DNA from 4 places in the Anoxybacillus sp. MB8 genome. Region 4 is predicted to be linked to each of the others. Evidence: riboswitches for the same ligand, from Rfam matches in the RefSeq annotation. Region 4 holds a riboswitch; each other region holds the start of a gene.
What was found. Region 4 has a riboswitch for S-adenosylmethionine ahead of mtnW (2,3-diketo-5-methylthiopentyl-1-phosphate enolase). Riboswitches for the same ligand answer to the same signal wherever they lie in the genome.

Region 1: another riboswitch for S-adenosylmethionine. It lies ahead of metK (methionine adenosyltransferase); the one in region 4 lies ahead of mtnW (2,3-diketo-5-methylthiopentyl-1-phosphate enolase).
Region 2: another riboswitch for S-adenosylmethionine. It lies ahead of EKC99_RS03360 (bifunctional homocysteine S-methyltransferase/methylenetetrahydrofolate reductase); the one in region 4 lies ahead of mtnW (2,3-diketo-5-methylthiopentyl-1-phosphate enolase).
Region 3: another riboswitch for S-adenosylmethionine. It lies ahead of EKC99_RS08705 (methionine biosynthesis PLP-dependent protein); the one in region 4 lies ahead of mtnW (2,3-diketo-5-methylthiopentyl-1-phosphate enolase).

The regions. Positions count from the first base shown of each region.
Region 1 covers NZ_RXXX01000007.1:77,955-82,937, reverse strand. The annotation lists gene pckA (phosphoenolpyruvate carboxykinase (ATP)) at 5-1,597, opposite strand; SAM riboswitch class I at 1,772-1,880, shown strand; gene metK (methionine adenosyltransferase) at 2,001-3,206, shown strand; gene EKC99_RS04585 (phosphatase PAP2 family protein) at 3,252-3,770, opposite strand; gene EKC99_RS04580 (gamma carbonic anhydrase) at 3,844-4,374, opposite strand; gene EKC99_RS04575 (alpha/beta hydrolase) at 4,457-4,983, shown strand, end outside.
Region 2 covers NZ_RXXX01000005.1:52,214-57,196, reverse strand. The annotation lists gene metH (methionine synthase) at 1-1,582, opposite strand, end outside; gene EKC99_RS03360 (bifunctional homocysteine S-methyltransferase/methylenetetrahydrofolate reductase) at 1,575-3,422, opposite strand; SAM riboswitch class I at 3,492-3,594, opposite strand; gene EKC99_RS03355 (YajQ family cyclic di-GMP-binding protein) at 3,685-4,176, opposite strand; gene EKC99_RS03350 (BMP family lipoprotein) at 4,344-4,983, shown strand, end outside.
Region 3 covers NZ_RXXX01000020.1:20,960-25,942, reverse strand. The annotation lists gene EKC99_RS08720 (hypothetical protein) at 1-405, opposite strand, end outside; gene EKC99_RS08715 (HD domain-containing protein) at 523-1,059, shown strand; gene metC (cystathionine beta-lyase) at 1,080-2,219, opposite strand; gene EKC99_RS08705 (methionine biosynthesis PLP-dependent protein) at 2,223-3,326, opposite strand; SAM riboswitch class I at 3,399-3,506, opposite strand; gene EKC99_RS08700 (cupin domain-containing protein) at 3,598-4,077, opposite strand; gene mscL (large conductance mechanosensitive channel protein MscL) at 4,202-4,597, shown strand; gene EKC99_RS08690 (Rpn family recombination-promoting nuclease/putative transposase) at 4,626-4,983, opposite strand, start outside.
Region 4 covers NZ_RXXX01000002.1:129,226-134,208, reverse strand. The annotation lists gene EKC99_RS01670 (carbon-nitrogen family hydrolase) at 1-727, opposite strand, end outside; gene EKC99_RS01665 (pyridoxal phosphate-dependent aminotransferase) at 825-1,997, shown strand; SAM riboswitch class I at 2,087-2,194, shown strand; gene mtnW (2,3-diketo-5-methylthiopentyl-1-phosphate enolase) at 2,254-3,477, shown strand; gene EKC99_RS01655 (2-hydroxy-3-keto-5-methylthiopentenyl-1-phosphate phosphatase) at 3,474-4,130, shown strand; gene EKC99_RS01650 (methylthioribulose 1-phosphate dehydratase) at 4,127-4,735, shown strand; gene EKC99_RS01645 (1,2-dihydroxy-3-keto-5-methylthiopentene dioxygenase) at 4,748-4,983, shown strand, end outside.

The DNA of each region.
Region 1 (4,983 bases), on a different contig from region 4:
CCTCCTACTCGATTGCGATCGGTCCACCGAGTTGTTCAATGCGTGGATCAACGTTTGTGAATTTTTTAAAGTTTTCACGGAACTTCGCCGCAAGTTCTTTTGCTTTTTGGTCATATGCTTCTTGATCTACCCATGTGCTTTTTGGCAGCAATACTTCGTCCGGTACACCTGGGACGTGAAGCGGAATATGCAGACCGAAAATCGGGTCTTGAACGGTTTCTACGTTGTTTAATTCGCCTTCTAACGCCGCTTTCACCATCGCGCGCGTATAAGATAGCTTCATTCGTTCACCAACACCGTATCCGCCTCCCGTCCAACCGGTGTTGACTAAAAATACTTGAACGCCGTGAGCGTCAATTTTTTGCCCGAGCATATCTGCATAGCGCGTTGCAGGAAGCGGTAAAAACGGTGATCCAAAGCATGTCGAAAACGTTGCTTCAGGTGCGGTAATTCCGCGTTCTGTTCCCGCTAACTTGCTTGTATAGCCGCTTAAGAAATGATACATCGCTTGTTCTTTCGTTAATTTGCTAATTGGAGGCAATACACCAAACGCATCAGCTGTTAAAAAGACGATCGTATGCGGATGACCTGCAATGCTCGGTTGAACGATATTATCCATTGCTTCAAGCGGATATGCTGCGCGCGTATTTTCCGTCAACGTTGCATCATCATAGTTTGGTATGCGTGTGTCTGGATCAATCATGACGTTTTCTAATACGGAACCGAAGCGAATCGCATCGAAAATTTGCGGTTCTTTTTCGCGTGATAAGTTAATGCATTTCGCATAACATCCGCCTTCAATGTTGAACACGCCGTTATTTGACCAACCGTGCTCGTCATCGCCAATTAAGCGACGGTTTGGATCGGCAGAAAGCGTTGTTTTCCCTGTACCCGATAAACCGAAAAAGAGCGCGACATCTCCTTCTTGACCTACGTTTGCTGAGCAGTGCATTGGGAAAATTCCTTGTTCTGGCAACAAAAAGTTCATCACAGAGAAAATCGATTTTTTCATTTCCCCTGCATATTCTGTTCCACCGATCAGCACGGTACGACGTTCAAATGAGATGATAATAAACGTTTCTGAACGCGTGCCGTCAACAGCTGGATCTGCTTTAAATGTCGGTGCAGAAATGACTGTAAATTGTGGTTCATGCGTTTGCAATTCTTCTGTTGTTGGACGAATGAACAATTGATGGGCAAATAAGTTATGCCAAGCAAATTCATTGACAACTTGAATTGGCAAGCGATAAGCTGGATCCGCGCCTGCAAAGCCGTTGAATACAAATATTTCTTCTTTCGTCATTAAATAATCGATCACTTTGTTGTACAGTTTATCAAATACTTCTTCAGAAATTGGTTGATTGACAGTTCCCCAATCAATTTTATGTTTCACAGATGGTTCTTCCACAATATATTTATCTTTTGGAGAACGACCTGTATATTTTCCAGTTGTTGCACAAACTGCACCTGACGAAGTGAGGACACCTTCTTTGCGAGTTAATACTTTTTCTACTAATCGCGGTACAGATAAGTTATGAAAAACCCCATCCCTTTGTAAGAGTGTTGATAATTTGTTTGTCAGTTCAATGGAATTCATTGGACAAAACCTACCTTTGTTTGATTTATCTTTATGTAAAAAGTATAACACATTTTGATAAATAGTCCATACTAATTCGTGTATTTTTCTTGAATTTATTTTCGAGACTATGACAGGAGAAAAAACGTTGACTTGCTCTGTACAGATGTGATATGATGCTGAAATGAACGGATACTCTTATCCCGAGTTGGTGGAGGGAGACAGGCCCGATGAAACCCAGCAACCGTCACATACGTGAAAAGGTGCTAACCTGTGGCAAGGGAACGCCCTTGAACGATAAGAGTGAAAGGCGCAGACAAATGCAAAAACCTTTCCTCTGAGGGAAAGGTTTTTTTCACGATAGACCATAATAAGAGGGATGAGTACCGTATCATTTGTCACTATACTGAGGAGGAATGTTTGAATGCCTAAACGTCGTCTGTTTACATCTGAATCTGTAACGGAAGGGCATCCGGATAAAATTTGTGACCAGATTTCCGATGCGATTTTAGATGCGATTTTAGCGAATGATCCGAATGCGCGTGTGGCGTGCGAAACGAGTGTAACAACAGGACTTGTGTTAGTGAGTGGAGAAATTACAACATCTACATATGTAGATATTCCGAAAATTGTTCGTGAAACAATTCGTGAAATTGGCTATACGCGCGCAAAATATGGCTTTGATGCAGATACGTGCGCAGTATTGACGTCAATTGATGAACAGTCGCCAGATATCGCGATGGGTGTTGACAAAGCGTTAGAAGCTCGCGAAGGACAAATGACAGATGAAGAAATCGAAGCGATCGGTGCAGGTGACCAAGGATTAATGTTTGGCTTCGCGTGCAACGAAACGAAAGAACTTATGCCGCTACCAATTTCTCTTGCACATAAACTTGCACGCCGTTTAGCAGAAGTGCGTAAAGAAGACATTTTACCGTACTTACGTCCAGACGGAAAAACGCAAGTGACTGTGGAGTACGATGAAAACGGCAAACCTGTACGTATCGATACGATCGTTGTTTCTACACAACATCATCCAGAAATTACACAAGATCAAATTGTGCGCAACATTAAAGAACATGTCATTAAACCTGTCGTTCCGGCAGAATTGATCGATGAAAACACAAAATATTTTATCAACCCAACAGGACGTTTCGTCATCGGTGGTCCACAAGGTGACGCAGGGTTGACAGGACGTAAAATTATCGTTGACACATACGGTGGTTATGCACGTCACGGCGGCGGGGCATTCTCAGGAAAAGATCCAACGAAAGTAGACCGCTCAGCAGCATATGCGGCACGTTACGTAGCGAAAAACATTGTTGCAGCGGGTCTTGCCGATAAATGCGAAGTGCAGTTAGCGTATGCGATCGGTGTTGCAAAACCTGTATCGATTTCAATTGATACGTTCGGCACGGGCAAAGTATCTGAAGATGTATTAATTGAAGTGGTGCGCAACAACTTTGATCTTCGCCCAGCGGGCATTATTAAAATGCTTGATCTTCGTCGCCCGATTTACAAACAGACAGCTGCTTACGGTCACTTTGGCCGCACAGATATTGATCTTCCTTGGGAACGTACAGATAAAGCAGAAGTGTTAAAACAACAAGCGTTACAGTTGGCGAAGTAAGGAAAAAAGGGAGAGTTACAAGATGTAGCTCTCCTTTCTTGTTTTTTAAGTAAGAACAGAAAATGAAGCGATGCCAACTAATGTACCGAGCATACAGCCAGCAAGCACATCAGATGGATAATGAAGTCCTAAATAAATGCGCGAAATCGCGACGCTACACGCGATGGGCAAGAGCCAAATCGTTAATGCCGGAGCGTATAGTAAAAATGGAATGATGACAGAAAATATTGCGGTTGTATGTCCGGATGGAAATGAATGATCAGTTAACGGATTTTTTGTTACTTTCGTGTTATGAAGTGAAATATACGGTCGTTTGCGTGGGTACATTTTTTTCATCATTGCGACAGGAATATGACTAAGTGCCAATGCGACCGCGCTCGCGATAGCAGCATCCTGCCATTCGTCACGTAGCAACCAAATGGCTAGCAATACGGTTGTAATCGAGCATGTCGCTCCTCCAATGTGCGTAATCGAGCGAAAATACGCGTTAAGCCACTTCCGATCAAAATAACGATTAATGCTGTAAAACAACTTGCACTCCCAATCGTACCATTTTCGCAACATAAGCAAATCCCCCTGAATTTATGATAAAATATATATGTTAAGTCAATAATAAAACAATGTAAAAATACCACGCCTATTTATTGCGTGGTTTGTTTAATTGAAGCGACTTATAATATTGTCCTTTTTCGACATATTCGCGGCGAATTCGTGCCATTTCACGCTCATCTTCTTCGGTTAATTCTCGAATTACTTTTGCGGGGCGTCCGAACGCAAGTGTGCGAGGAGGGATTTTCTTTCCTTGAGGCACAAGACTGCCGGCACCGATAAAAGCCCCTTCACCAATTTCAGCACCGTCTAAAACGATAGAACCCATACCGACGAGAGCCTCTTTTCTTACGATCGCACTATGTAAAATAACTTGATGGCCGACGGTCACATCATCTTCAATGATGAGTGGATTGTTTGGGCTTTGGTGAAGGACACAATTGTCTTGAATGTTTACACGGTTGCCGATGATCGTTGGTGCGACATCTCCACGAATGACGGTGTTAAACCAAATGCTCGTTTCCTCTCCAATGGTTACATCACCTGTAATGGTGACGTAATCGGCGATGAAAGCGGAAGACGCAATGTTTGGTGTATGTTCTTTATATGGATAAATCATTTGGCTCGTCCCTTTCGTTTCATTTTGTTATATTTAGTGTACAAATTTTTCGTCTATTCGTAAATATAAAGGAGGGATGTTTATGTGGAAATGGGAAGGAGAAAACGCAAAAGGCACAATTGTCATCGTTCACGGTGCTGCCGAACATCACGGTCGGTATAAATGGCTCATTGAAATGTTTCGTATGCACGGTTTTCATGTCGTTGCAGGGGATTTACCAGGACAAGGAACGACATCGCGTAGCCGACGAGGGCATATTGATTCATTTGACGAATATATAGAAGCGGTCGCGAGTTGGGTGCATGAAGCGAGCGTGTATGAACAGCCTATTTTTTTACTCGGTCATAGCATGGGAGGACTTGTCGTCATTCGCACATTGCAAGAAAAGCGACTACCTGTTCGCGGTGTCATTTTATCGTCCCCGTGTTTAGGGCTCGTTCATTATCCGTCGAAAGCACTTGAGGTCGCTTCACGCATTTTAAATGTCATTCATCCGAAAAAGCGATTTCCATCAGGATTAACGGTAGAGATGGCGACCCGAAATGAAGAAGTGCGAGAGATGGACAAAAACGATTCATTATATGTGACGAAAGTATCTGTTCGTTGGTA
Region 2 (4,983 bases), on a different contig from region 4:
AATGTTGTTTAATGAGGCGAATGCCTTCGATCGTTTCTTTTGCTGCGCCAATATATTGCTCATCTCCTGTACCGATCGGGAAGACGAGCGGATCGAAAATAATGTCGTGCGGTGACACGCCATATTTATTGACGAGTAAATCGTATGAACGAAGGGCGATGTCCAGCTTTCGTTTCGCTTCAATGGCCATTCCTTGTTCGTCAATCGTGCCGACGACGACCGCTGCACCGTATTGATGAAGAAGCGGGACAATTTTTTCAAATCGTTCTTCCCCGTCTTCTAAGTTAATGGAGTTAATAATCGCTTTTCCTTGGAAATACGATAACGCACAGGCGATGACGTCCTCATCGGTTGAGTCGATGACGAGCGGCACTTTCACTTTTTTCACGACTTGTTGAATAAATTGTTCCATATCTTCTTTTTCATCACGGTCAGGGTCCGCTAAACAAATGTCGATGACGTGCGCTCCATTTTTCACTTGTGCGCGCGCAATTTCTGCCGCTTCTTCATATTTGCCTTCCGCGATGAGCCGTTTAAACTTACGTGAGCCAATGACGTTCGTTCGTTCCCCGACAAAAAGCGGCCGCATCGTTTCATCGTATATCAACGCATCAATGCCAGATACTGCATGCATGGCAAACTGTTTCGGGATGACACGAGGTGGAATGTCGCGCACCGCTTCAGCGATGGCACGAATATGTTGTGGCGTCGTGCCGCAACAGCCGCCGACAATGTTTAGCCATCCTTTTTCAGCAAATTGGCGAATTTTTTTCGCAAGCATGTCTGGCGTTTCGTGGTAGTGCCCTTCTTCGTCAGGAAGCCCAGCGTTTGGATAACAGCTGACGGCTGTGTTCGCTAATGAAGCGAGCGAGCGCAAATGGTCGGTCATAAATTCCGGACCTGTGGCGCAGTTTAAACCGACGGCAAAAGGTTTCATATGTTGAATGGAAATAAAAAAAGATTCGATCGTTTGTCCGGCAAGCGTCGTTCCCATCGGTTCAATCGTTCCAGAAATCATCAGCGGCACCCGTTTTCCGACCGCTTGAAACGCTTCGGTAATGCCGAGAAAGGCGGCTTTGACGTTTAACGTATCTTGGCACGTTTCTAACAACAATAAATCGACGCCGCCAATTAATAGCCCGCGCGCTTGTTCTTCATACGCAGCAACGAGCTCCGTAAACGTCGCTCCGCCTGTGACAGAAAGCGTTTTTGTCGTCGGACCCATCGAGCCTGCAACGAAGCGCGGCCAATCGGTTGTCGTATATTTTTCCGCTGCTCGTCTTGCAAGTTTCGCTGCCTCGATATTTAACTCAAGCGCTAAATGGCCGAGATCATATTCGTCTAGGACGATGCGCGTTGCCCCGAACGTATTCGTTTCGACAATGTCGGCCCCTGCGGCAAAATACGCTTCATGAATGTGAGAAATGACGTGTGGGGCGGTGATCGTTAAATATTCGTTGCATCCTTCATATGCTTCACCGCCAAAATCGTCCGCAGTTAAGTTGGCCGCTTGAATCATCGTTCCCATTGCACCGTCAATAATTAAAATTTTCTTTTCGAGCTGTTCAAATAAACTAGCCATAATAAACCGTCCTTTCTTTTGCGAGCCGCTCTTTTTCATGAATGTAACGAACGAGTTCGACCGTCATATCGTAACGTAAAAATGGGGTAATTAAATAAATGCCTTGGAATAAATCGAACGCGGCATCGATGAGCGCTTTGGCGATCGCTAATCCTTCTTTCGTTGATTGAACACGGTCGTTTGCGCACATCGCCATGCGGTTGCGAATGTCATCAGATAATGTAATGCCCGGCACTTCGTGATGTAAAAAGTCGGCGTTGCGAGCGCTTGTGAGCGGCATAATGCCGATGTAAATCGGCGTCGGTAAATGTTTCGTCGCTTCATACACGTCTTCGATTTGTTTTTCGCTATAAAGCGGCTGTGTTAAAAAGTAGTGCGCCCCGCATTCAATTTTTTTCTCTATCCGCTTTACTGCTTTATCTAAATGGCGCACGTTCGGATTAAAGGCGGCAGCGATCGAAAAGTTCGTCTTTTGTCCGAGCGGTTTGCCTGAGTACGACAGTCCTTCGTTAAATTGGCGAATTAACGAAATGAGGTCAAACGATGATAAATCGTAGACGGACGTCGCACCTGGAAAGTCGCCTACTTTTGACGGATCGCCTGTTAAAGCGAGCACGTCGGTCATGCCGAGCGTATGAAGTCCCATTAAGTGCGACTGCAAGCCGATTAAGTTTCGATCGCGGCATGTAATATGAATGAGCGGACGCATGCCGAGTTGTTGTTTGACGATCGTGCCGACAGCGACGTTGCTAATGCGCGGTGTCGCAAGCGAGTTGTCGGCAAGCGTTAAGGCATCAATGTTCGCTTCTTTTAACGCTTTTGCGCCTTCTAAAAATGTCGTTAAGCCGAGCTTTTTCGGTGGATCGAGCTCGACGATAATCGACCGTCGCGTGCGAGCGATGTCGGCAAGAGAAGGGGCTGTCGTTTGTTTTTCTTCTTGGACGACGATCGGATGGCGCTGTTTGACTTCTTTTTTATATACAGGCGTACGATCGGAAAGGGCGCGAGCAATGGCGGCAATATGTTTTGGCGTCGTACCGCAACAGCCGCCGATGAGCCGAACTCCTTGTTCACGAAAGGCGCGCGCCGTTTCTTCAAAATATTGTTCGCTCGTTTCGTAAATGAAGCGACCGTCGCGATATTGCGGCAAGCTCGCGTTCGGATATACCGATAAAAAAGCGCGTGTAGGAATCGGTACTTCTTCTAGTGAGCGCAACATATGATATGGGCCGAGATGGCAGTTTAAGCCGACGACATCGGCCCCAAGTCGTTCTAATTCGATCAGCGCTTCAGCAAGCGGCATCCCGTGTTGCAGGACGCCAATATCATGCAACGTGACGTGGGCGATGATCGGCAACGTCGTTTCTTTGCGAGCGATGGAAAGAACGGTTTGCAATTCTTCGAAATCGTAATATGTTTCAAGCAAAAGCCCATCGACACCTTCGTTTAACAACACATACAGCTGTTCACGAAATGTTCGTTTCACTTCTTCAAGCGAAATCGTGCTTTTGTTCGTGCTCCGTAGTCCTCCGATCGTACCGAGCACGTAGGCGCGCCCTTTTGCCGCTCGTTTCGCCAGTTCGACCGCCGCTTCGTTTATTTTTTTTACGTCATCTTGCAGCCCGTAACGTGCTAGTTTTACGTAGTTGGCGCCGTATGTGTTCGTTTGAATGACTTCTGCGCCTGATTCAATATACGCCTCATGAATATGGACAATTTCTTCAGGCTTTGTGACGTTTAATTCTTCAAAACAACGATCGATGCCGTGCGCATATAATAACGTTCCCATCGCTCCATCCGCGATGACGATGCGTTCTTTTAAATCATCTAACAATCCCACGTCCATTCCTCCGTTTCTTTGTTTAAAGTAAAAAAGTCCTCTCCATAAGAAGAAGACTTGACGCGCTCCTTCTTATCTTCCAAGCGAATCGCTTGTCTGGACTTAGCACCTTGACGATCGTCAGGTTGCTGAAGGTTCATCGGGCCAGTCCCTCCCCTTCTCTCGATAAGATGTTGTATGAAGTTACTCATAAATGTAACTGATTTTTTAGAAATATTCAACTATTTTATTTGAGAAAAGAAAAAGAAGGCCGAGTGCCTTCTTAACGGTAGTTGACGAATTGAACGTCAATCGGTAAATCTGCTTCGCGAATGGCGGCGATTACTTTTTGTAAATCGTCTTTACTTTTGCCGCTGACGCGAATTTGGTCTTCTTGAATTTGACTTTTTACTTTTAAACCTGTATTTTTAATGATTGTGTTAATTTTTTTCGCATTGTCTTTGTCGATGCCTTGGACGAGTTTCGCACGTTGGCGCACCGTTCCGCCAGATGCAGCCTCTACTTTTCCGTATTGAATGTTTTTTGTCGGCACGCCGCGTTTAATGAGTTTGCCGATAAGCACATCTTTCAGCTGTTCAAGTTTAAACTCATCGTCAGAAATGAGAATGAGCTCATCTTTTTCAAGTGAAATGTCGCTTTTGCTTCCTTTAAAGTCGTAGCGGTTTTGAATTTCTTTTAACGCGATGTTGATGGCGTTCGTCACTTCTGACAAATCGACTTTCGACACAATATCAAACGAACTTTCTTTTGACATATGAATCACCTCGGCATAAATTCGTTGTGCTTCCATTATAGTCGATTGTTGGCATACGAACAACTTTACAAAATCTTTATATATAAAAAGTAAACAAAATGTCGAAACATGTCGATATAATAAATGAAGCGGGATTTGATCGAAAAATAAGGAGATGAGGAAATTTGATGAAAAAAATGATTCCACTCATGATGGCATTCGTTTTATTGCTTGCCGCAGGGTGTTCGCAAACGAGTTCTTTTCAACCGAAAGAGCGAATAAAAGTAGGCATTATGTTGTCAGACGTCGGACTCGGTGATCAATCGTTTAGCGATTCGGCGTTTAAAGGATTAATGAAAGCGCGCGATGAGCTAGGCATCTTTTTTGACTATCGTGAGTTAAAAGAAACCGAGACGTATGAAAAAGGGTTAACAGAGCTCGTTGAAGCAGGGAACGATCTCGTCATCGGATTAGGTTTTATGGTGCAACAAGATTTAGAAAAAGTCGCCAAAAAATATCCGAAACAGCAATTCGTCTTAATTGATGCGGTATCTGATTTACCGAACATTACATCGATTACGTTTAAAGAAGATGAAGGAAGCTTTTTAGCTGGCGTAGTGGCTGGCATGTTGACGAAAACAAACAACGTCGGTTTTGTTGGCGGAGCGGATGTGCCGCTTATTCGCAAATTTGCGAACGGCTTTATTCAAGGGGTAAAAGCGGTTAGACCAGAAGCAAAAGTGCAAGAAGTGTACGCTGGCAATTTCGGTGATGATAAACTTGGGGTACGAATTGCGAAACAAATGATCGCAAACGGGGCCGACGTTT
Region 3 (4,983 bases), on a different contig from region 4:
CTCCGTTCCTTCGTCTGTCTCTTTCATTTTCATGCTTTTTAAAACGACGGTGCGCGGATCTTCGACGATCATTTCTTCTATGCCGTTTTCACGATGGGCAAATACGTGCACTTCGTTTTTATACGTGCCGTTGCCGCGTGCTTTCACGAGAAAAACGACGACATCTTCCTTTCCATCGTCCGTCACATCAACAGAATACAATTGCGGAGTCGCTTTCGGGTCATGGATATGTTCCCATTCCGGAAAAGCATACGTCGCTTTTCCGACGTGAAGCGTAAAATGACGCACCCAATCTCCATCTTCTTTGCCGCATAGTTGCACGTTTGCTTCCTCTAATTTTTTCGTACAAGCATGGCCATTGAACGAAAGCGCCGTCATAACTGATAATAACAATGATAAAAACATACGTATCCTCCATACTTTTTTCACTTAGTATGAAAGAAAAACAGAAAAAATATGTATTGCCTTTCTTAAATAAGACATGGTATGATAATTAGAAAAACAAAAAAGGGGGCATGCACGATGAGACGTGTCACATTAACTGACATCTTCCTTCACCCCATCACCCAAAAATATTTAAAACGTTCAGGCGTCGCACACGCCATCGCTACCGCATATCATGCGTATCGCCTTGCCTTGCAATATGGAGTCAATGTCGATTTAGCGACAAAAGCGGCACTGCTTCATGATATTGGGCATTATGAATGGTACTCTAATGGAACGTGGGACTATGAAACATATAAACAAAACGACATTCATGCGATTAAAGGGGCGGAGCGAGCGCACAAATTGCTTATTCGACTCGGTGAACATCCTCAACATGCGAAAGAAATCGCCCTCGCCATTTTGCTTCATACCGATTCGTATCTTCCAGAAGGAGAGCTAAAACGAAAACCGCTTCAGACGATCGTTAAACTTGCCGATGAAGCAGATGAAGAACCAGGCGGCAAACATCACTATCGCCAAATCGATGACGAACTCGCCTTGAAAAAAATTCAACAACTTGATCGCATGGTCGAACAGCAAATGAAGCGTGATGCGCTCGACCAAATTAGCTAAGGCTAGGCGATGTGCCTAGCCTATACATATGATAACGCCTGTTCCACATCAGCAAGCAAATCATCGGTCGCCTCTAATCCAACACTTAAGCGCAACAAACCGTCCGTAATGCCGCGACGAAGGCGTTCCGCTTTCGGCATCGCCGCATGCGACATTTTTGCCGGATAAGATAAAATCGACTCTACCGCTCCTAAACTAACCGCAAATACCGGAATATGCGCATATTTCACAAACGTCCGCACCGCTTGTTCATTTTCCAATTCAAACGACAACACCGCGCCAAACCCACGCGCTTGATCGCGATGAATGACGTGCCCTTCGTGATGCGAAAGCCCCGGATAATATACGTGCGCCACTTTCGGATGGCGATGTAAAAACTGCGCGAGCTGCATCGCTGAACGGGAAGCGTAATCAAGCCGAACGTGAAGCGTTTTTAGCCCGCGCAGCACAAGCCACGCATCTTGCACGCCGAGCACCGCACCGAACGCATACTGCAACTTCCGAAGCTCTTTCGCTAGTCGCTCATCTTTCACAACCGCAAGTCCAGCGACGACATCGCTATGGCCAGCTAAAAATTTCGTCGCGCTATGGAGCACGACATCGACGCCGAGATCGAGCGGACGCTGCAATAAAGGTGTCGCGAACGTATTATCTAAAAACGTCAAACAACCGTGCGCTTTCGCAAGCTTCACAACCCCGCGAATGTCCGTAATTTTCAGCAGCGGATTTGACGGCGTCTCCATATAAATCACTTTCGTATTCGGACGAATATGGCGCGCTACCGCATCTAAATCGGTCATATCGACAAACGTATATTCAATGCCAAATCGGCTTAATACATCCGTGATGATGCGATACGTTCCGCCATATACGTCATCTGTAATTAACACATGATCCCCTTTTGACAACAACAAAAACGCCGTTGAAATCGCCGCCATGCCTGATGCGAACGCAAAGCCGCTCACTCCTCCTTCCAGCTCCGCGATCGTTTCTTCAAGCGCCTCGCGCGTCGGATTGCCTGTGCGGCTATAATCATATTTTCCAAACGTATCAAAATCAAACTGATGAAACGTCGATGCATGATGAATCGGGACGCTCACCGCGCCCGTTTGCGCATCGATCTGCCATTTATTATGAACGAGTTGCGTTTGCACATCCATTTTTTACACCTCTTTCATGCGTTGAAACGCTTGTGTTAAATCAGCAATTAAATCGTCATGATGTTCAATGCCGACCGAAAAACGTAACAGTCGATTACATACCCCGTTGGCGATACGAACGTCCTCTGGAATATCCATATGCGTTTGCGTCGCTGGATACGTAATAAAACTTTCGACACCGCCTAAACTTTCCGCAAACGTAATAAGCTTTAAGCTTCGTAAAAAGGTATTCACCCACCGTTCGTCGCGCACGCGAAACGACAACATGCCACCTCTCCCTGGATATAGCACATCGGTCACGTCTTCATGTTGTGCTAAAAATTCATAAATCGCTTTTGCATTTTGTTCATGTTGGCGCATGCGAAGCGCGAGCGTTTTCATGCCGCGAATTAACAACCATGAATCAAACGGAGACAGCACCGCTCCGATCGCGTTATGATACATCGCCAATTGCTCGCATAGCGCTTTTCCTTTTGCGACAATGAGCCCCGCAAGCACGTCGTTATGCCCGCCTAAATATTTCGTTGCGCTATGAATGACGATGTCCGCCCCTTTCGTTAATGGCTTTTGCAGTACAGGTGTGTAAAACGTATTATCGACGATAAGAAGCAGCCCATGTTGTTTCGCAAACGCCGCGACCGCTTCAATATCCGCCTCTTGCATGAGCGGATTGGTCGGCGTTTCTAAAAAAATCGCTTTCGTTTTGTCCGTCACATGCGCCTTTACCGCATCTACATCGCGAAAATCGACGTATGTAAACGACAGCCCGTATTTTCTCCACCCTTTTTCAAACAACCGATACGTCCCGCCATATAAATCGGCCGAAACGAGAAAATGATCCCCGCTTTCAAAAAGCGCAAACACCGTTTGAATTGCCGCCATGCCTGAACTACATGCAAACCCTTGATCCCCTTCCTCTAACTGCGCAATCGCCTCCTCGACGATGTGTCTCGTCGGGTTTCCTGTCCGAATGTAATCGTACCCCGTCGACTGTCCGATCCCTTCATGCCGATACGCTGTTGAAAAATATACAGGTGGATTCACTGTTCCTGTCGTCGTCTCGCTTCGATTACCGATTTGCGCTAATACTGTTTCCACATGACTCATTCGCTCTCTCCCTTTCTCAAAAAAATAAAAGCCTTCTAAGAAGAAGGCTTTCTGTCCATAGACAAACGCTTCTTCTTATCTTCCGAATTGAACACCAATTCGCTGGATTTAGCACCTGACCGCTTTCGGCTGGTTGCTGAAGGTTCATCGGGCCAGTCCCTCCCCTTCTCTTGATAAGAATGCACACGCATATTGAATTTTCTGATTTTTAACTAATGTACCTTATTTCCAAAAAAATTTCAACTATTTTTTATTTTCTTGTAACAAACTTTCATTCCGCCGCAAGAGCATCGGCTTTTGTCGGATGGACGGTGCCGGCTGGATGTTGTGGCGGCGCATAAATGGAGTACAGCTTAAGCGGAACGTTCCCTATGTTGATCACATTATGCCACGTTCCTGCAGGCACAAAAATGGCAGAGCCATCCGTCACGCGTCTTTCAAACGTCAATTCGTTTTTCTTTTTGCCCATCCGCACAATCCCTTCTCCTTGTTCAATACGTAAAAATTGATCAACACCCCGATGCATTTCTAAACCGATATCCTCTCCGACACGAAGGCTCATCAATGTCACTTGCAAATGAGGTCCCGTCCATAACGTCGTACGGAACATGTTGTTTCGTTTCGTCGCTTCTTCTATTTGTACGACAAACGGGTTCGGTCCGTAATCTTTCGTATATTCTCGCGGAAACGGATAAGGCATAATCGGATATGGATACACAGGCATATACACAACATTCGGATAGTAATACATGTTCTCACCTCTTTTTTCATATTCATCGCCATGTTATGCACAACTGCCCGACTATGCGCCTCACATGCAAAAATCGACAAATAGAACGGATATATGTTAAGGTATGGAAAAAGGAGGCGTGCCGATGTGGAACGAATTTAAGAAATTTGCTGTGCGGGGGAACGTCATCGACTTAGCTGTTGGGGTCATCATCGGTGGAGCATTTGGAAAAATCGTTTCTTCCCTCGTGAATGACATCATTATGCCGCTTGTTGGTCTCATTTTAGGTGGCGTCGATTTTAGCGGATTATCTTGGAAAGTCGGTGAAGCAGAAGTCAAATACGGGTCTTTTATTCAAACCGTCGTTGACTTTTTAGTCATTGCCTTTTCTATCTTTCTATTCGTCAAACTGCTGAACAACTTATCCGAACGAATCAAAAAACAAGAAGAAACGAAACAAACCGCACCAACGATCACAAAAGAACAACAACTGCTCACAGAAATTCGCGATTTATTAAAACAACAAAAAGAAACACCATAGCCCCCAGAGCTTTTTGGGGGCTTCCCACTCATTCTTTCTCTACGAACTGCTTTACTTCTTCTTCCGAAAGATCCGTAACGTTTGCAATATCTTTTACGCTCATCCCTTTTTTCGCCATCGTTTGTACAAGACGCTTCATTCCTTGTTTTATTCCTTGCTCCACTCCTTCTTCTCTTCCCTTTTCTAACGCCTTTTGTTCATACGAAATAATTAATTCCATCACTTTGTCTTTTTCTTTCGTCTCCATTTCATTCACCTCGCTTCGTAGTCTTCGTTCTTCTTCATCGGATAATTTTACATATGTTTCAAAAAAGCCAAACAATAATCGTTGTTTCGCTTCATCTAATTCCAATCGGACAAGCATGCGTAAAAATTGTTTTTTCAGT
Region 4 (4,983 bases):
GCACATGTTGCACTTCGTTTATGTCAATATTCGCCATAATGACCGTTTCTTGTTCGTCCCCTTCAGCGAGCACGTTTCCCCATGGATCGATGATCATCGAATGACCAGCAAATGTGTTGTTCGGGTCTTTTCCTGCGCGGTTGCAAGCGACGACGTAACATTGGTTTTCAATCGCTCTCGCCATTAATAACGTACGCCAATGATGAAGGCGAGCAAGCGGCCACTCCGCGACGACAAATAGCACTTCGGCTCCGTGAAGCGCATGAGTGCGAATCCATTCTGGAAAACGAATGTCATAACAAATGACGCCTGCGCACGTCGTGTGAGCGAGTTGAAAAACGTGTAACGTCTCCCCAGCTTGTAAATACATATGTTCATCCATCAATTTGAACAAATGAAGTTTACTATATTCGCTAACGACATGGCCGTTTCGGTCGACGACATACATCGTATTCGTCATTTGTTTGTCTGTTTTTTTCGCTACCGATCCGCCGACAATATGCACATCGTACGTGCGCGCAAGCGAGGAAAGAAACGTTTTTGTATCTTCGCCGTTTTCGTCGGCGATGTCTGTTAATCTCGTTAAATCGTATCCTGTCGTCCATAGTTCTGGCAATACGACGACGTCGACGTCACGCGCCATTTGTTCCATGTAGCGCACGATCGTTTGTTTATTTTTTTCAGGCGCTCCAAACGCAATGTCCATTTGTATACAAGCGATATTCATTTCATTCACCTCGAAAAATTTTCTTTACATTTTGATTTTTACGATATATGATACATGACTAGAATTTCAACCTTTTTGTGAAGTAGGTGTGCGAAAAATGAAAACATTTCCGCAATCGAACTTGTTACAGCAACTACCGAAGCAATTTTTTGCTTCGCTCGTTCAAAAAGTCAATACGGTCATTGCTGAAGGGCATGACGTCATTAATCTTGGGCAAGGAAATCCGGATCAGCCGACCCCTGCTCATATTGTAAACGCAATGCAACAGGCGGTAGCAAAGCCAGCGTACCATAAATATTCCCCGTTTCGCGGGTATTCGTTTTTGAAAGAAGCGGTAGCGACGTTTTACAAACGGGAGTATGGGGTAACCATTGATCCAGAAAAAGAAGTCGCCATTTTATTTGGCGGCAAAGCTGGGCTCGTTGAAATGCCGCTTTGTTTATTAAACCCCGGCGATGTCGTGCTCGTTCCCGATCCCGGTTATCCGGACTATTGGTCGGGCGTTGTGCTTGCGCGGGCGCGCATGGAAATGATGCCGCTGCGGGCGGAAAACGACTTTTTGCCCGATTATGAGGAGTTAAACAAAGACGTCGTTCGTCAAGCGAAATTGATGTTTTTAAACTATCCGAACAACCCGACAGGCGCGACAGCAACGGAATCGTTTTTTAAAGAAACCGTTTCGTTTGCTGAAACATACGGCATTGCTGTCGTGCACGATTTTGCGTATGGGGCGATCGGGTTTGACGGGAAAAAGCCGGTCAGCTTTTTACAAGTCGAAGGGGCGAAAGACGTTGGCATTGAAATTTATACGTTTTCAAAAACGTACAATATGGCAGGATGGCGCATCGGCTTTGCGGTCGGCAACGAAAGCATGATCGAAGCGATTAACGTTTTGCAAGATCATTTGTATGTGAGCATGTTCGGCGCCATTCAAGAAGCGGCAGCGGTTGCGCTTTTACAGTCGCAACAATGCGTCGATGAGCTTGTCGCCACGTATGAAGCAAGACGGAATACGTTTATTCGTGCATTAAACGACATCGGCTGGAACGTGCAAGCGCCAGCAGGTTCTTTTTTTGCGTGGCTTCCGGTGCCAAAAGGATATACGTCCGAAACGTTTGCCAATCTTTTACTTGAACAAGCACATGTCGCCGTTGCCCCAGGCATCGGCTTTGGAGAGCATGGGGAAGGATATGTGCGCACAGGGCTGTTGACAAGCGAAGAACGGCTGAAAGAAGCAGCAGAACGAATCGGACGATTGCAACTTTTTTAAAAAATCATTGACAAAATGAAAGACGGCTGTCATAATTCAGATTAAATTTATGAAAAACGAACCATTTCAAAAATTTCATACATTGCGAATTCTTATCAAGAGTAGGCGGAGGGACGAGCCCGATGAAGCCCGGCAACCGACTTAACGAACGTTAAGCACGGTGCTAATTCTCGCAGCAATCAGCTGAGAGATAAGAAGAGACGAACGATTAGCCTCTTCTTATGAAGAGGTTTTTTATTTGTAAAGGAGTGATACGATGATTACGGCAACATATTTGATTCATGATGACAAAGATTTGGCGAAAAAAGCGGAGGGGATTGCGCTTGGGCTTACGGTAGGATCGTGGACCGATTTGCCGCAACTTGAACAAGAACAGTTGAAAAAACATAAAGGGGTTGTAGAGTCGATTGAACAGCTTGAGGAAGATGAGCGGGTCAATACGTATTTCGGGAAGCGATTGAAACGGGCGCTCGTGCGCATTTCGTATCCGAGCGTCAATTTTAGTGCCGATTTTCCAGCGATTTTGACGACGACGTTTGGCAAATTGTCGCTTGATGGAACGATTAAACTTGTTGACCTGACGTTTTCTGACGAATTAAAACGAGCATTTCCTGGTCCGCGCTTTGGCATTGATGGCATTCGTGAAAAGCTTGGTGTTTTTGACCGTCCGCTTGTCATGAGCATTTTTAAAGCGGTGATCGGTCGCGATTTGCGATATGTGACCGAGCAATTAAAACAGCAAGCGCTCGGCGGTGTCGATCTTGTGAAAGACGATGAAATTTTGTTTGAAAACGACTTGACGCCGTTTGAAAAACGCATCGTCGCAGGAAAAGAAGCGTTACAAGACGTGTACGAACAAACAGGGCATCGGACGTTATATGCGGTCAATTTAACAGGGAAAACGTTTGAGCTAAAAGAAAAAGCGAAGCGGGCGGCGGAGCTCGGCGCGGACGTGTTGTTGTTTAACGTGTTTACATACGGGCTTGATGTATTGCAAGCGCTTCGCGAAGACGATGACATTCGTTTGCCGATCATGGCGCATCCGTCATTTAGCGGCGCGATCGCTTCATCGCACGTATATGGAGTGAGCTATGCGCTTCTTCTTGGCAAACTGTTGCGCATGGCAGGAGCGGACTTTTCGCTTTTCCCATCTCCGTACGGAAGCGTAGCGCTTGAAAAAGAACAGACGCTTGCGATTGCCGACGAACTGACGAAAGAAGAGCCGTTCGTCCGCGCGTTCCCTGTCCCATCGGCCGGCATTCATCCGGGACTTGTGCCGCTTTTAGTTCGCGATTTTGGCATCGATTCAGTCATTAACGCAGGCGGCGGGGTGCACGGTCATCCAGCCGGAGCGGTTGGCGGCGGGCAAGCGTTTCGAGCGGCAGTTGAAGCGGTGCTTTCAGGGCGTTCGCTTCATGAAGCGGCAAAAGAAAACGAACCGTTGCGACAAGCGCTTCATTTATGGGGGAGCGCATCATGAAGCCAGTCATTTTTTGCGACTTTGACGGGACGATTACGTTAAACGATAACATTATTGCGGTGATGAAACAGTTCGCCCCACCGGAGTGGGAAGCGATCAAAGACGATATACTTGCGCAAAGATGTTCCGTACAACAAGGCGTTGGGCGCATGTTTTCCCTTTTGCCGTCGTCATTGAAAGAAGAAATTGTGCAATTTTTGCTTGACACTGCCCGCATTCGCGACGGATTTTCCGAGTTTGTCGCATGGACGAAACAACAACATATGCCGCTTTATATCGTCAGCGGCGGCATCGATTTTTTCGTTTATCCGTTGTTAGACGGGTTCATTGAAAAAGAACGCATTTTTTGCAATCGCGCGGACTTTCGCGGCGAAACGATTCAAATTACATGGCCGTATGCATGCGATGAACATTGTCAAAATGAATGCGGCTGTTGCAAGCCGTCTCTTCTTCGTAAACTCGCACCAAAAGGGGCGAAAACGATTGTGATTGGCGATTCGATTACGGATTTAGCGGCGGCAAAATTAGCGGATCATGTCATCGCCCGCGACTTTTTGCTTGAAAAATGCCGTGAGCTTCATTTACCGCATACGCCGTTTACGACGTTTTATGATGTCATCGATGCGTTAAAAGAAAGCGAGGTGATCGCATGAGGCAAAAAAAATGGGAAGAGCTTGCGGAGGTGAAACGAGAACTAGCGGCGCGCGATTGGTTTATGGGAACAAGCGGCAATTTGTCGCTCAAAGTGAGCGATGAGCCACTTACGTTTCTTGTCACTGCAAGCGGCAAAGATAAACGAAAAGAGACGGCGGAAGATTTTTTACTCGTCGGTGCCGACGGACAGCCAGCGGAAGCGACGTCTCTCAAACCGTCAGCAGAGACGCTTCTTCACGTCCACATTTACAACAAAACGAACGCTGGCTGCGTTTTGCATGTGCATACCGTTGACAACAACGTCATTTCGGAATGGTACGGCGATGAAGGAGAAGTCGTTTTTACGAATCAAGAAATCATTAAAGCGTTCGGGTTATGGGAAGAAGATGCGGTATTTCGCATTCCGATTATTCCGAATTTCGCCCATATTCCGACGTTGGCGAATGAATTTGCGAAACATGTGCACGAAAGTAACGGGGCGGTACTTATTCGCAACCACGGCATTACCGTTTGGGGAAAAGATGCGTTTGAAGCGAAAAAATGGCTAGAAGCGTGCGAGTTTTTATGTCAGTACCACGTCAAATTATTACTTTTAAAACGATAAGGGGGAGTAAGTATGGCAGTGATTAAAGTGCGCAATACAGGAGAAGTGATTGAAGGAAAGGAAAACGTCGCTGCGTTTTTAAATCAGCAAGGTGTGTTGTACGAACATTGGGATGCAAGTAAACTTCCAACGCATCTGCAAAACAAATTTGTATTAACAGACGAAGAAAAAGCGGACATTTTAGCCGCGTTTCAATCCGAAATTGAAGATTTAGCGAAGCGAAGAGGCTATCAAGCGTGGGACGTTGT